Regions from separate parts of the Paenibacillus sp. FSL M8-0212 genome, predicted to be linked through region 2. Evidence: predicted binding sites of a transcription regulator. Region 2 holds the regulator's gene; each other region holds the start of a gene.
What was found. The regulator LexA, encoded in region 2, represses DNA repair genes until DNA is damaged. The targets are predictions, from matches to a motif close to CGAACATATGTTCG.

Region 1: the regulator LexA is predicted to act here: its motif matches at 1,564-1,577, upstream of addB (helicase-exonuclease AddAB subunit AddB).
Region 3: the regulator LexA is predicted to act here: its motif matches at 3,679-3,692, upstream of MKX68_RS25065 (DNA polymerase IV).

What each region holds. Positions count from the first base shown of each region.
Region 1 is NZ_JBBORP010000001.1:4,604,770-4,609,707, reverse strand. Features, by position in the region: gene addB (helicase-exonuclease AddAB subunit AddB) at 1-1,499, opposite strand, end outside; gene MKX68_RS20250 (class I SAM-dependent rRNA methyltransferase) at 1,699-3,075, opposite strand; gene MKX68_RS20245 (Na/Pi cotransporter family protein) at 3,808-4,809, shown strand; gene MKX68_RS20240 (NUDIX hydrolase) at 4,866-4,938, opposite strand, start outside.
Region 2 is NZ_JBBORP010000001.1:5,376,754-5,381,691, forward strand. Features, by position in the region: gene MKX68_RS23685 (aldehyde dehydrogenase) at 459-1,760, shown strand; gene lexA (transcriptional repressor LexA) at 1,866-2,492, opposite strand; gene MKX68_RS23695 (LysM peptidoglycan-binding domain-containing protein) at 2,789-3,166, shown strand; gene MKX68_RS23700 (DUF896 domain-containing protein) at 3,262-3,471, shown strand; gene MKX68_RS23705 (hypothetical protein) at 3,597-4,106, shown strand; gene MKX68_RS23710 (HAD family hydrolase) at 4,135-4,926, shown strand.
Region 3 is NZ_JBBORP010000001.1:5,699,109-5,704,046, reverse strand. Features, by position in the region: gene MKX68_RS25080 (class I SAM-dependent methyltransferase) at 1-125, shown strand, start outside; gene MKX68_RS25075 (fructose-1,6-bisphosphatase) at 390-2,321, shown strand; gene MKX68_RS25070 (RCC1 domain-containing protein) at 2,513-3,400, shown strand; gene MKX68_RS25065 (DNA polymerase IV) at 3,765-4,938, shown strand, end outside.

The DNA.
Region 1 (4,938 bases), 770 kb from region 2:
TTGGCTGTCTTTGCCTTTTTCATTCGCTTCTCAAAAACACCCAAGGAATCTGTAATGACCGTTCGGCAGCTCTCCATTAAAGAAAGCATTTGGTCCCGTCCTCGACTACGGCCATCCTGACCGTTGTCTTCCAGCGAAAGACTTGGTACATACTTCCACGGTTTGCCGTCAGTCCAGCGATACCCATGAATACCACAAGCCAGTACATAATTCTCAAGCTGGTCCATATCTTCACGGGTGATGGAACCATCACGCGGAAGCAACAGATCCGTTTTCACACAGCGAAATACATCCTCGTAACGCCAGTGGCGCCGAACAATATCAAGTGCGGAACGGATAAACTCAGATAATGGATGATGAAGTTCATTTCTTCTACGGTCCAGAAAGACGGGTACGCCATAATCCCTAAATAACGGTTCAGCTATATCAGCGTAGGTATCCAACTGACGAACAAGTACCGCCATGTCCCGATAACGCGCACCTTCGTTTTGCGCCAGACGCCGCATCTCACGCAGTGCTCCCTCCATCTCAGCTCGTCGGTTCTCTGCTGCAACCAGTCGGATTCCGGAATCAAGGCCTTCACTTTTCCAACGAATTCGGCGGTCGAAACCAGCCTCCAGATGAGCAAGTCCCGGACGATCCTTGTATCTCGGTGGAATCTCCGAATCTAGCACGGTTATATCGCTCGGTACACCCAGTTCTTCAGCCATTCCTTTGAGACGCGCGTAGGCACTTGCCGTAGGATAAAACAGTTCCAGTTCTCCAGGCAGTGCGCCGTGATCATAAGGACGATCCAATGTCAGTGCAATGGTCACGGAAGAGGACTGCAACATCAGCCGACCGATCACACTCATCTCCTGTGGTGTGAATCCCTGAAAACCATCAATCCATATCTGGGCATCCTGCAGCAATGCACTTTCCGACAAACGATCTGTCAGCTCGGTCAACGTGTCTTCATCATCAATATATAAATTGGTCAATTCCTGTTCATAGTCACGATATATCAGATTCAAGTCATGCAACTTGTCCTCCAGAATTGGCGAAGTGGATGAGGTATTCCCTCCAAACATCCCTTCTTCCAGCAATGATGGATCAACTTCATAACGTTTAAATTCACTATATAAGTCATTTAATTCGCCTATAAAACCCAGCTGGCTGCCGGATGCACCAAACAGCTTCAATTCTTCCTTACGGCGCTGGATGACTTTATAGAGCAGCATCTTTTTGCCTTCGGCTCCGATCGGAATACGAGCAGAACCACCTGCTTCTTGCATTACACGATAGGCTAAACGGCGAAAGCCGAGCACTTCTGCACGCATGGTACCTTTAATTGCTCCAGAAGACACCAATGCCTGCTCTGTTCGAAAAGAACTCTGTTCGGGAACGAGCAAAATCAAAGGTGTGCCTTGCGGTTCTTGTTGAAGCAGGGATGTAATTTCCCGGGTAATCAGCGAGCTTTTGCCGCTGCCTGCCCGGCCAATAACAAAACGAACGGACATGTCTAATCCTCCAAACCACACGTACAAGATTTTAATTCCCAGTATAACATATCTGACTTGGTTCGGAACATACGTTTGCCACTATTCGGTAAAACCGGAGATCATCTCCGTTAACACAGCAAAACAGCAAAAAGCCCGCAGCTATCACACTGTGGACTTTTGACTCGATCTATACTTGATTGGAACGGAAATCATACAATTAATTCTTTTTACTGCGCACTTCGAAAATAGCAAATTTCAGGTAATGTCCTTCATCCACGCCCAAAATTTGCGGGTGGTCCTTACCGGCTGCCTTCCAGTCGATCAGACGAAGCACTTTGCCTGCATCTTCCGCTGCATCGGCAATCGTATCCAGGAAGAGGTCTGGACGCATGTGATACGAACAGCTCGCTGTTACCAAATATCCGCCCTCATTAACCAGTTTCATTCCTTGCAGGTTGATATCCTTATATCCACGGCATGCACCTTTGACTGCTGATTTCGTTTTGGCAAATGCAGGAGGATCGAGGATGACCACATCAAATGTTTTACCGCCAGCTGCCAGCGCTTTGGATGTATCCACTTTCTGTTCGCCTGCACGTGCACGTGCAGTACGTTCATCCAGTCCTTTCACTTGTTCACGCAAGTACTGGAATGCGTCAGCAACTACAAATTCGACCCGGTCGGTGAAACCGTTCAGCTCCACATTTGTTCGTGCACTCTCAATGGCATGCTCCGAAATATCAAGACAAGTCACTTTTTTGGCTCCATACTTGCAAGCATTCAACGTAAAGCTGCCCGTGTGTGAGAAACACTCCAGTACAGTAGCACCGTCCCAATAAGGGAATGTAACTACCTTACCGCTTTTATTCACAGGCAAGAGTTGCTCTGTGCCATCCTGCTCGGTCGTTTGAAGTGTAATTCCACTCTTGTAGCCCCAACCTTTCATGAGCGGTTCGATGGCTGCACGATTCTCACGTTGGTCGAAGAAGTAACCTGTTTTCTGTCCTTCCACGATATCCACTTTAATGAGAAGTCCATTCTCTGTAACGGTGACATGTCGTGGGCACTCTCCGTACAGCGGACCTTTGGTCTGCTCCAAACCTTCGAGTTCACGAATTGAGACATCACTGCGCTCATATATGCCTTCCGGCTGCATTACTTCAATGAGTGCCTGTACAATCGCTTCACGGCAACGATCCATGCCAAGTGTAAGCAACTGTACAACGAGGATGCTGCCGAATCGATCAACGATCAATCCTGGCAGAAAATCAGCTTCTCCGTAAACGAGACGGTATGCCTCTCCATCCTGGATAAAACGTTCCCGATGACGCAAGCAATCACGGAAACGTGCTGCAAAAAACGCGGTGTCCATCTGTTCGGACTCCAGCGGTTGATAAGCTACAACTCTTACTGTGATTTGAGATGCAGGATTGTAATAACCTGTCGCCAGATAGCGACCTTGATGATTCAATACATTGACCAGATCTCCCGGTTCCGGGTTTCCGTCAACAGAGGCAATTTCATTGTTAAATATCCATGGATGGGCATGTTCAAGTCGCTTTTTGCGACTGCGTTCGAGTGTAACTGATGGCAAGGTAGATCCACTTCTTTCATAGTTAGTTGAAAAGATAGGTTTGGTACAAAGGAGACGCTACGGCGACGAATTGTTCCTCTGATCGCTGTTATCCCCAGATTTTTTTGATTCCCTTTCTTAAAGGGAAAATCCGGGGATAAAGGCGAGCGCTTCGCTTCTTCGGTAACAATTTCGTCTTCTTCGCTGCGTTTGCACGAATCACCGTATCTTTCGAATTGGGGTGCAGTAACTAGGTGGCGTTCCGGGTTCGAATTGATCTTTCGATCGCTGTTGTCTCCAGATTTTTTTTGATTCCCTTTCTTAAAAGGGAAAATCCGGGGACAAAGGCGCACTCTTCGCTTCTTCGGTAACAATTTCGTCTTCTTCGCTGCGTTTGCACGAATCACTGTATCTTTCTAATTGGGGTGCAGCAACTAGGTGGCGTTCCGGGTTCGAATCGATCTTTCGATCGCTGTTGTCTCCAGATTTTTTTTAATCCCCTTTCTTAAAGGAAAATCCGGAGACAGCATATGCTCCCGATGTAGCTTTCTTTCAGAAAGCTTTTAGGCGAGCGCTTCGCTTCTTCAGATTCGATTTCGTCCCCTCCACTACGTTTGCACGAATCACCGTATCTTTTGAATTAGGGGCCGATAATGTAGGTCGCTTCCCTCTGAATTCCTTTAGGCTTGTCATGGTTGTCTTTTCTTACTCATAGGATGAGTTAAGGAACCGGACGGAAGGAATGATATTTTTATGTTTAGAGATGTGATATTGCCCCTACTCTATGGGCTTATTATCTTTTTTGGTGGCATGAAGCTGATGGAGACGGCCTTGCAGCGCATGGCAGGGCCCATGTTGGCAGGTTGGCTCAATCGCGCCACCTCTGCTCCATGGAAAGGCATGGCCTTCAGTGCGGGCGCAACGGCCCTGTTACAGAGCAGTACTGCGGTCACCGTACTCACCATTGGACTGGCTAATGCCAGATTAATTACCTATGGACGCACACTCGGCATCATCCTCGGTACCAACATCGGGACATGTCTGACGACGGAGCTGGTGGGATTACAGATCGGACGTGCTTCCCTGCCGCTGCTTGTCCTGTCGCTTACGGGCTGGGCCATGTTTGTTGTCCTTGGTGAACGCAATCTGGCCGCTCCTGAACGCACACGCCGGACTCTGTTTAACATACAGTACAGCTTCCTCGCAGCTGCGGGATTTGCACTTGTTATGACAGGCATTCAGGTGATGCAATCCATTGCTTTACCCTTGCGGAGCATGGGCGTATTTCAATGGTTTCTCGACCGCTCGGCCGACAGCTTGTGGTGGGGCTTCCTGGCAGGTGCCTGTCTGACAGCGCTCATTCACAGCAGCGCTGCTGTCATTAGCATGGCGATTACGCTCGCAGCCACAGGGGTATTACCTGTGGAGATCGGCATCGCCATTGTGATCGGGTCCAATGTGGGGACCTGCATCACCGCTGTGATCGCTGCCGCGGGCGGAGCATCCGCAGGCAAATTTGTCGCAGCCTCCCATGTTGTATTAAACATTGCGGGAGCGCTGCTGTTTATGCCGCTGATCGGCCAGCTGCATGCAGCTTCGGCCTGGCTGTCAGCGGACAACGGGGCACAGATTGCGCATGCCCAGACCCTTTTTAACATCACTAGCTCACTGCTTGCTTTACCGTTCTGTTACTTGCCAATCTGGCACAAAAAACCACCGGTCCACGCCCCAGCGGCGAAGTCACCCGTGGCTTGATGATCTGCCTATCAGACCCACAGAACACGCGGTTAACTGACCAGGACTATAATGCGTTATACGTTAATGCCTAACTTGTTCAGGGCTACACGCAAGATATCATCGTTATTATCATATCCGCTCTGCTGC
Region 2 (4,938 bases):
CCACATAATATTTCCGTCTGTAACCAAGCTTACATATAACTAACAAAATACATTCGTTTACCGATAGATAATCGTAAAACTCTCTTCTCATCATTGAAAGGAGTTTTTTTGTATAGTAACTAAACTCTCTATGAACTTTAACACTTCATGTTAGTAATAACGCAAGATCATTTTCATCATTTATCTAGTAACCTATGAAAAAGAAACTGAAAATAAAATTCTTTCTTACAGTGCATTAAACTGTCTGAAACAAAAGATTTAAATCAAACTTCCTTAGAAATTCTGATAGCCACGAAATAGAAAGGAATACTAACATTCACTCTTTTAAAATTCAAACCATCATTCAAATACATACAAATCAATGTTTCATTTGTATGTTGAAAGTTTCATATAGAAGAGGTATACTTTAATTGAATTTTAAACAATTTAATTTTAAATAATTAATTGGAGATGTTAATATGGATCAAGCAAAACAACTAGTGACAGAACAACGTACATTTTTTTATACAGGACAAACTAAAAATATTGAGTATCGGATTAATGCGCTTCAACAGCTTAGAAAAGGAATTGAAAAGTATCAGCAACGGATTCAAGATGCACTTCGGGCAGATCTGAACAAATCTGAGGCGGAAGCTTACGGTTCCGAGATTCGCATTGTTTTGGGTGAACTGGATTTTGCATTAGAACACCTGCAGGAATGGGCTGCACCCAAACAAGTTCCAACCAATTCGGCTATGCCGGATGGGGTGAGCACTATTTACCCTGAACCATACGGAGTGGCGCTTATTATTGCACCTTGGAACTATCCTTTCCAATTGGCCTTCGGTCCACTGATTGGAGCAATTGCAGCCGGTAACTGTGCAGTTATCAAGCCTTCTGAATTAACACCAGCCGTATCTCGTCTGACGTATGATCTGATTCAGGAGATCTTCCCTCAGGAGTATATCGCAGTTATGGAAGGGGAAGTCGAGGCCAGCACAGCATTGTTGAAAGAGAAGTTTGATTATATTTTCTTCACAGGAAGCACAGGTGTTGGTCGCATTGTTATGAAGGCAGCTGCGGAGCACTTGACTCCTGTAACTCTTGAGTTGGGCGGTAAAAGTCCTGCTATTGTCCATAGCGATGCAGATCTGAAGCTGGTGGCCCAGCGTATTGTTCGTGGTAAGTTCCTGAATGCAGGCCAAACTTGCGTTGCTCCGGATTATTTGCTTGTACATGAACAAGTTCATGACGAATTGATCAATCTGATTGGCGCAGAGATCAAAGATAAATTTGGGAACGATGTGTTACAGAACGCTGATTTCCCGCATATTGTCAATGCTCGTAACTTTGATCGGTTGTCGAAATTCCTCACAGATGGCAAAACGCTTATAGGTGGACGATCTGTACGTGAGCAGTTGCTGATTGAGCCGACTGTACTTGGAGATGTGAACTGGGAATCAGCTGTAATGCAAGAAGAGATCTTCGGTCCGATTCTTCCTGTATTTACGTACAGTGACTTGAACCCTATGCTGGATGAGATTGTTCGCCGGCCAAAACCATTGGCGTTATATCTCTTCACACAGGGTGAGCAACTGCAAGATCAGGTTCTGAATCAAGTATCCTTCGGTGGGGGATGTATTAATGACACACTTTCTCATATGACTTCACACTATCTCCCGTTTGGTGGTGTAGGGGAGAGCGGTATGGGCTCATATCACGGGCAACAGAGCTTTGATGTGTTCTCACATCACAAGAGTGTTCTGAAACGCAGTGAATAATGAGTCGCTAAAATAACATAAACATGAAAAAAAGAGGTTGTCCTGTTCATCAGGACAACCTCTTTCGTATTTCATTACATCTAGTTTTGTTGCTCATGTTAAATATTAATGAATATCTCGGAAAAGGCCAATGACTTTACCCAGAATACTAACGTGTTTCAAACGTAAAGGTTCGAAGGTCGCATTCTCCGGTTGAAGGCGAATATGATCTTTCTCTTTATAGAACGTTTTCACTGTAGCTTCATCGTCTTCAGTCATTGCAACGACGATATCACCGTTATCAGCAGTTTGCTGTTGACGGACAATAACGTAATCTCCGTTAACGATTCCAGCTTCCACCATACTATCTCCCACTACTGAAAGCATAAACACTTTCTGTTCGCCTACATAATGTGTAGGAAGAGGGAAGTAGTCTTCAATGTTCTCGGTTGCAGTGATTGGAACCCCGGCTGTAACCTTACCAACGACAGGAATACGTGCAACGCTATGAGCAAATTGATGAGAATGCTCAGATTCTTCCTGGCTCAAAAGCTCAATGGCTCTTGGCTTGGTAGGGTCGCGTCGGATCAAACCTTTTTTCTCCAAACGATCCAAATGTCCATGTACTGTTGAGCTGGAAGCAAGTCCAACAGCTTCACCAATTTCCCGTACGGAAGGAGGATACCCCTTCAACCGGACTTCATTTCGTATAAACTCCAGAATAGCCTGCTGCCTGCTGGATATCTTCGACATACCGTATCAACCCCATTTTAGTAACGTTTGGGAAAATTATAACATAGAACCTCCGTTCGTACAAACATAAGTTCTAAATAAAATGGCATTAAATCAGTGTTTTTTAACTTATAGAACAGAAATTGTCCAATAGTCAGAGCATAATACTGCAAATGCTTTGCAAAAGGAAGTGAAATAAGAATTTTCTCCTTCAAAAAAGAAGCGAACAATTGTTCTAAAAATCTATTGAACAAAACAAGTGTTCGTGTTATATTGATTTCAACAGATAGGAACAAACGTTTGGAGGCGGGTATTTAATGAGATATTCTACTTATCAAAGCATTTATGAACCAATGAATTCGGAACTGGTGAAGTCTAACATAGGGAACTACAAGAAGGTTTTAGCACGTTTCAAGATTTCTTCATGGATGTTAAAGGTAGCCATTACTTCTTTGATTATATTTATTGGATGCAGCACTGTTTTAACTGTATTTGCTGGCAATGAGAATGATGTTCTGCCTGGAGGAAAGATAGCCGTTTCACAAGGGGAAACATTATGGAGTATTTCTTTGGAACATAAACCGACGAATATGGATACACGTATTTATATAGAAGCAATTAAGAAAGTGAATCAACTTCATACAACTTCCATCCAAGTGGGACAAGTACTAGCTCTACCGCAATTTGCAGAATAAAATGCACATCAATGAGTGTTAACGCGTGTCAGCTTGACAAGCTGCCTTTATCATGGCAAAGTTAATATGACTTTGTATTTTTGGAGGGGACAAGCTTGGATATAGATAGTCTGGTAGCACGCATTAACGAATTGGCTCGTAAGCAAAAGTCCACTGGATTGTCGGAGGAAGAACTTGCTGAACGTGCCGAGCTAAGAGAGATTTATTTGAGTAATATTCGCAGCAATTTCAGACAACAACTGGATACCATTGAGATTGTTGATGATGAGAATGACAAAGGCCACCAAGGCAAACTCAAACACTAACGAAACCTAATGATATCATTATGATATTTAGGTTTCTTCCTGTTATTTTGAGTGTGCAATTTATAGGGGGAAATGTTGGTTTGCAATTATGTAAGCCGATACAAAGACACATAAGGGGGATTCTCATGTCGCGTTCGTTCGAGAGAACGGTTAAGAAAAATTCCAAGCAGTTAAATCAGCAACGCAAAAAAAGTGGTCAACCAATCACAGGTACACCAGGTGAAGAAGTCTTTAAGGGACGCAGCTTGTTGTTCCCAATATTTTTGATTGGTCTCGCCTTTTTGTATCTGTTTATGAGCACATTCCTTGTGCAAGCTCCAATGACAACTTGGGACTGGGTGACCATGCTGCTTTACGTATTTTTGGCAGTCATCTTCATGCTTCGCCGTCCATACATCAAGATTAGCAGTAATCGGATTATCACGACGAAGGGTAATCGTGAACGTTCAATCGGGGTTGACGATATTGTCAAATTCAGAATTGAACCAGGTACAGTTGTTATCGAACATAACAGTCGCGGGAAAAGATGGGTGTTTACCAAGTTATTGAACCGTTACGATACAGATGCGATTGCCGAACGTTTGTTGAAGTTTGCAAAAGCACACCAGATTACCGTGGAAACCGTCGAAAAGTAATTATTGCATAAAGGGGTAGATGATCGGAATGGCGTTAAAAGCGATTTTGTTCGACCTAGATGATACTTTATTATGGGATGAGCGTAGTGTTCGAGAAGCTTTTCATGAGACTTGTCTAATCGCAGCGCAAGAGACTGGGGTCAAACCAGAAGAACTTGAAGAAGCTGTTCGTAATGAGGCACGTGGACTGTATGAATCATATGAAACCTTTCCTTTTACCAAAATGATTGGAATCAATCCGTTTGAAGGCCTATGGGCTAACTTTACTGGTGGGGATCAACCTGAGTTCCGTCAGTTGGAACAGCTTGCTCCAGTTTACCGTAAAGAATCCTGGCGTCGTGGCTTGTTGAAGTTGGGTATAGATCGGGAAGATCTTGCTGAACAACTGGCCGCACAGTTTGGAGTAGAACGGAGATCCAGACCACATGTATACGAAGAAACGATGGATACCTTGCGCCAGTTACAAGGAAAGTACAAACTGTTGTTGTTAACGAACGGTTGTCCTGCTTTGCAACAAGAGAAGTTGGATGGTGTACCTGAATTGACTCCTTTCTTTGATGAGATTATTATCTCGGGTAACTTCGGAAAAGGAAAACCAGATCCGTCGATATTTGAACATGCTTTGAATAAACTGGGTGTTAAACCCGAAGAGAGCATGATGGTTGGAGACAAGTTAACGACTGATATTCGTGGTGCTTTATCATCTGGCATCCAATCCGTATGGATTAACCGTGAGCATAAGACCAACAATGAAACGTATGCGCCAGACCATGAAATAACGCATTTATCGGAATTAAATCAGCTTATTGCTAATTTCTAAGCAGATCAGCTA
Region 3 (4,938 bases), 320 kb from region 2:
ATCAAGAAGAATTCGATGAGTCGCTGAAACAAATAGGTTTCTCAAAAATTGAAACATATGGTGATTGGGAGTTTAAAGAAGCACATTCTGAGAATAGATCGTTTATTTTTCATTGTGTAAAATAGCAGTTAGTTAAAAAATGTCGAGGGAAGAACATGGTCCCAATGAAAGTCGCTATTTTAGCGGCTTTTTTATTTTTACAAACATTGTTTCGTTCAAAATCCATTCAATGAAATTTGTTCATATATGATGAACTGGAGTATGATGGGGGAAGGCAATGCTGATAATTACCATATAATCAATGCCAAGTATAGAGTAATTTTATGTAGGTCTAAAGCTTTTGGACCCGGCTATACAACACCATACTTCCTTGAAGGGGGACATCTGTTTTGGATGAGCAATTTTTAGATTTATTGGCCCAGAAATATGATACGGAAGAAAAAATCATAACAGAGATCATCAACCTTGAAGCGATCTCCAATCTCCCGAAGGGAACCGAGCATTTTGTCAGTGATTTGCATGGGGAGTTCCAGGCTTTTCAGCATGTACTAAGAAACGGTTCGGGTACCGTCAAAGAGAAAATCAAAGAATTATTCCGGGAGGTTTGGACGGATCAAGAAATCAATGATTTTGCGGCATTGGTTTATTACCCGGAAGAAAAAATACAGCTGGTTATAGGGGAACTGAGCAATAAACAGGCTTTGAACCAGTGGTATAGACTAACGATTGAACACATGCTTAAGCTTATTTCTTATGCCTCTTCAAAATATACACGTTCAAAATTGCGTAAAGCTCTGCCGGAGCAATATGTATATATTGTAGAAGAGCTTTTATACAAGACGGATTCCACCAACAATAAGGATCCTTATTACGAGGAAATATATCGGCAAATTATATCCTTGGGCCAGGCGGACAATCTCATTATCGGCCTTGCTTATACGACTCAACGCCTGGTGGTTGACCATCTTCATGTAGTTGGAGATATCTATGACCGGGGGCCGTACCCCGATAAAATTATGGATACACTGATCAACTACCATTCTGTAGACATTCAGTGGGGTAACCATGATGTCCTCTGGATTGGAGCCTACGCGGGTTCTCTGGCCTGCCTTGCGAATATTATTCGGATCTGCGCCAGATACGACAATCTGGATATCATCGAAGATGTATACGGAATCAATCTGCGCCCACTGCTAAACCTGGCTGAGAAATACTATGAGGACAATCCATCTTTCAGACCTAAGCTACAGGCTGGTCATAACCTAACGGAGCAGGAAATTCTGCAGATCACGAAAATTCACCAAGCCATTGCCATGATTCAGTTTAAACTTGAAATCCCGATTATCAAGAGACGCCCATACTTTAATATGTCTGAAAGACTTTTGCTGGAGCAGATTGATTACGACAAAAATGAAATCAACATCTGCGGTAAAACATACCTGCTGGAAAACACCTGTTTTGCAACCATAAATCCGCAGAAGCCTGAACAATTGCTGGAGGAAGAACGCCAGGTGATGGAAAAGCTGCTGTTTTCCGTTCAGCATTCCGAAAAGATGGCCAGACATATGAATTTTCTTATGAAAAAGGGTAGCCTTTATTTAAAATACAACGGGAATTTGTTAATCCACGGTTGTATTCCTTTGGATGAAGAAGGAAATATGGAAGAAATGCAGATTGAAGACAAGACATATGCCGGCCGTCAATTGCTTGATGTTTTTGAGGATTATTTACGTTACGCCTTTGCACATCCGGAAGAGACAGAAGATCTGGCGACGGATATGGTATGGTACATCTGGACAGGGGAATGTTCCTCGCTCTTTGGAAAGAGAGAAATGACCACTTTTGAACGGTACTTTATCCAAGATAAAGAAGCACATAAGGAGAGAAAGAACCCTTACTACCATTTACGTGAAAATGAAGAGATCACTCGAAAAATTTTGCAGGAGTTTGATTTGAATCCAGATCATGGACATGTCATTAACGGTCATACGCCAGTCAAAGAAAGTCGTGGAGAGAGCCCTGTTAAAGCAAACGGAAAAATGATCGTGATTGACGGCGGTTTTTCCAAAGCCTATCAGTCCACAACGGGCATTGCCGGATATACCTTGCTGTACAATTCTTTTGGTATGCAGCTCGTCGCCCATCAGAAATTTAATTCAAAAGAAGATGTGTTATGTAACGGAACAGACGTGTTATCTCTAAAAAGATTGGTGGACAAAGAACTGGAGCGGAAGCTGGTGAGGGAAACCAATGTCGGGGAGAAGCTGCTGCGGAAAATCTCAAACTTGAAGGATCTATTAGAATATCGCTACATGAAATGAAACGATTGCTAAAAATACACACCTGGATCAACCGTTTGAGTGCATTTGAAGTAAACGCTCGTATTGGGCAGGGAAGTAAGAATCCCCTGCCTGTGCGAGCCTTTCTTTTGTTAAAGTGCGATTTAACAACAAACTTTATGACTTACAGTTGAACTAAACGAGGATTTTCAATTGGCGGAGAGGAGGAAGATATGGGCTACAATTCACGGAAGGAAGCAGTGTTTGAGACGAAACGGTTCCGTAACTGTAGCATAGCGGCCGGTCGTCGTCATACCGTTGCTCTTAAATCTGACGGAACAGTAATAGCTGTGGGTGATAATAAATATGGTCAATGTAAGGTAAGCGATTGGGGCGATATCGTCGCAGTTGCAGCGGGTAATGTTCATATGGCTACGAATACCGGTAATGCCCATACCGTTGGTCTTAAATCTGATGGGACTGTAACAGCTATAGGTTGGAATAAGCATGACCAATGTAATGTAAGCGAATGGCGCGATATTGTAACCGTTTCGGCAGGTTGGTGCCATACGGTTGGGGTTAAATCAGATGGCACCGTGGTTGCGGTGGGGCGAAATAATGAAGGGGAATGCAACGTGAGCAGCTGGCATGATATTGTATCGGTCACGACGGGTGACTGGCATACAGTCGGTCTAAAAATAGACGGAACGGTAACAGCCGTTGGTAACAATAAGTATAACCAATGTAGCGTAAACGACTGGGGCGACATATTAGCTGTTTCGGCGGGGTATCTGCATACTGTTGGGCTTAGATGGGATGGCACGGTAGTCGCTGTGGGTAGAAATAATGAAGGTGAATGCGACGTAAGCGGTTGGCGCGATATTGTAGCAGTTGCAGCGGGCAGTTATCATACCGTTGGTCTTAAGTCTGACGGGACGATGGTTGCTGTGGGTTCGAATAAACATCACCAATGTGATGTAAGTGGCTTGCACGAAATTAGAGCTATCTCGGCGGGGTGTGTCCATACGATTGGACTGAAATCGGATGGTACGATGGTTGCTGTGGGTGATAATGACTATGGACAATGTGATGTAAGTGGATGGAGTAGCATCCAACAATAAAATACTAAGAAAGCAGCAGCTGATGTCGACTGCTTTTATTATTTGTCTCGGGACAAGAACATAATCCAATTGAAGTCGCTAATTTAGCGGCTTTTTGTGCATTGGCTTTTGAATAGCATCCTTAATTACATATTCAAGTATTTTCGCATTTAAGTCAGGAGAATGAAAACTGTGGTTACAGGTGGGAGTTCAAATGATGGAGAAGCTGGTGTGTCTTAGTATGATTTGAATCCATCACTTCGTCGTATGCCTAATATAAATATTTACCTCTTGCATAAAGAACGTATGTTCGGTTTATAATATACAAACATACGTTCTTAAATGTACAGGAGTGATTTCAGTGTTGACTAAGCAACGAACCATTATGCTCATTGATATGCAGAGCTTTTATGCTTCAGTTGAAAAGGCAAAAATGCCTCAATACAAAAATAGACCATTAGCTGTCGCTGGAGACCCCGCAAGACGTTCTGGAATTATTCTTGCTGCTTGTCCACTAGCCAAAGCGAAGGGTGTATCTACCGCCGAACCACTTTGGCAGTCTCTTCAGAAGTGCCCTGAACTGATCATTGTGAGACCACACATGCAAGAATACATCGAAGTATCCACTCAAATCATGTCCATTATTGAGGAGTTCACCGATCTGGTCGAACCGTACAGTATAGACGAATTATTCGCTGATTTTACAGGGTCCATGCATCTATTCGGTAATGATCCAGTCGATTTGGCCAAGCAAATTCAAGACAAAATCTATAATGAAACAGGCGTTTACGCGAGAGCTGGCATTGGTGAAAACAAAATCATCAGTAAATTGTGCTGCGATATGATCGCTAAAAAAGCAGAGGGGGGCATTTTCCATCTAAAGAAAGAGGAGTTACACCTCCATATTGGAGATAAGCCCATCCGTGATATGTGGGGGATTGGCTCAAGAATGGAAAAACATCTGTGGAAGATGGGCATCCGAACCATTAGAGACCTGGCGAATACGCCTCTTTCCAAATTAAGAAGTAAGTGGGGTGTTAATGGAGAAGTCATCTGGCGAGTTGCAAATGGACTCGACAATTCACCGGTAACCGTCAACACACACAGTACACAAAAGGATATCGGAAACGGAATGACCCTGCCTAGAGATTTCATAGAGGCTTGGGAGATCGAAGTAGTTATCCTCGATATCTGTACAGAAGTGTGCAGAAGAGCCCGTAAAAAGGGACTGATGGGTAGTGTCATATCCGTAAGTGTGTCTGGAGCGGATTTTGACCACCCCACTGGTTTTCACAGACAGGTTAAACTGTCTGATCCTACAAACATAACCGTTGATGTATGCAAGATAGCCAAACGCATATTTCATCAACACTGGGATGGGCAACCTGTGCGCCGTGTAGGCGTATCCCTGTCTCAATTATCCAACGCGGATACATATCAACTATCTTTTTTTGATGATCAAGAGCAGAAACGGGCCATTGATCAGGTGATGGACGACATTAAGGATCGATTTGGCGACATTGCCATTCTACGAGCGAGCTCCATTACGGCTGCGGGTC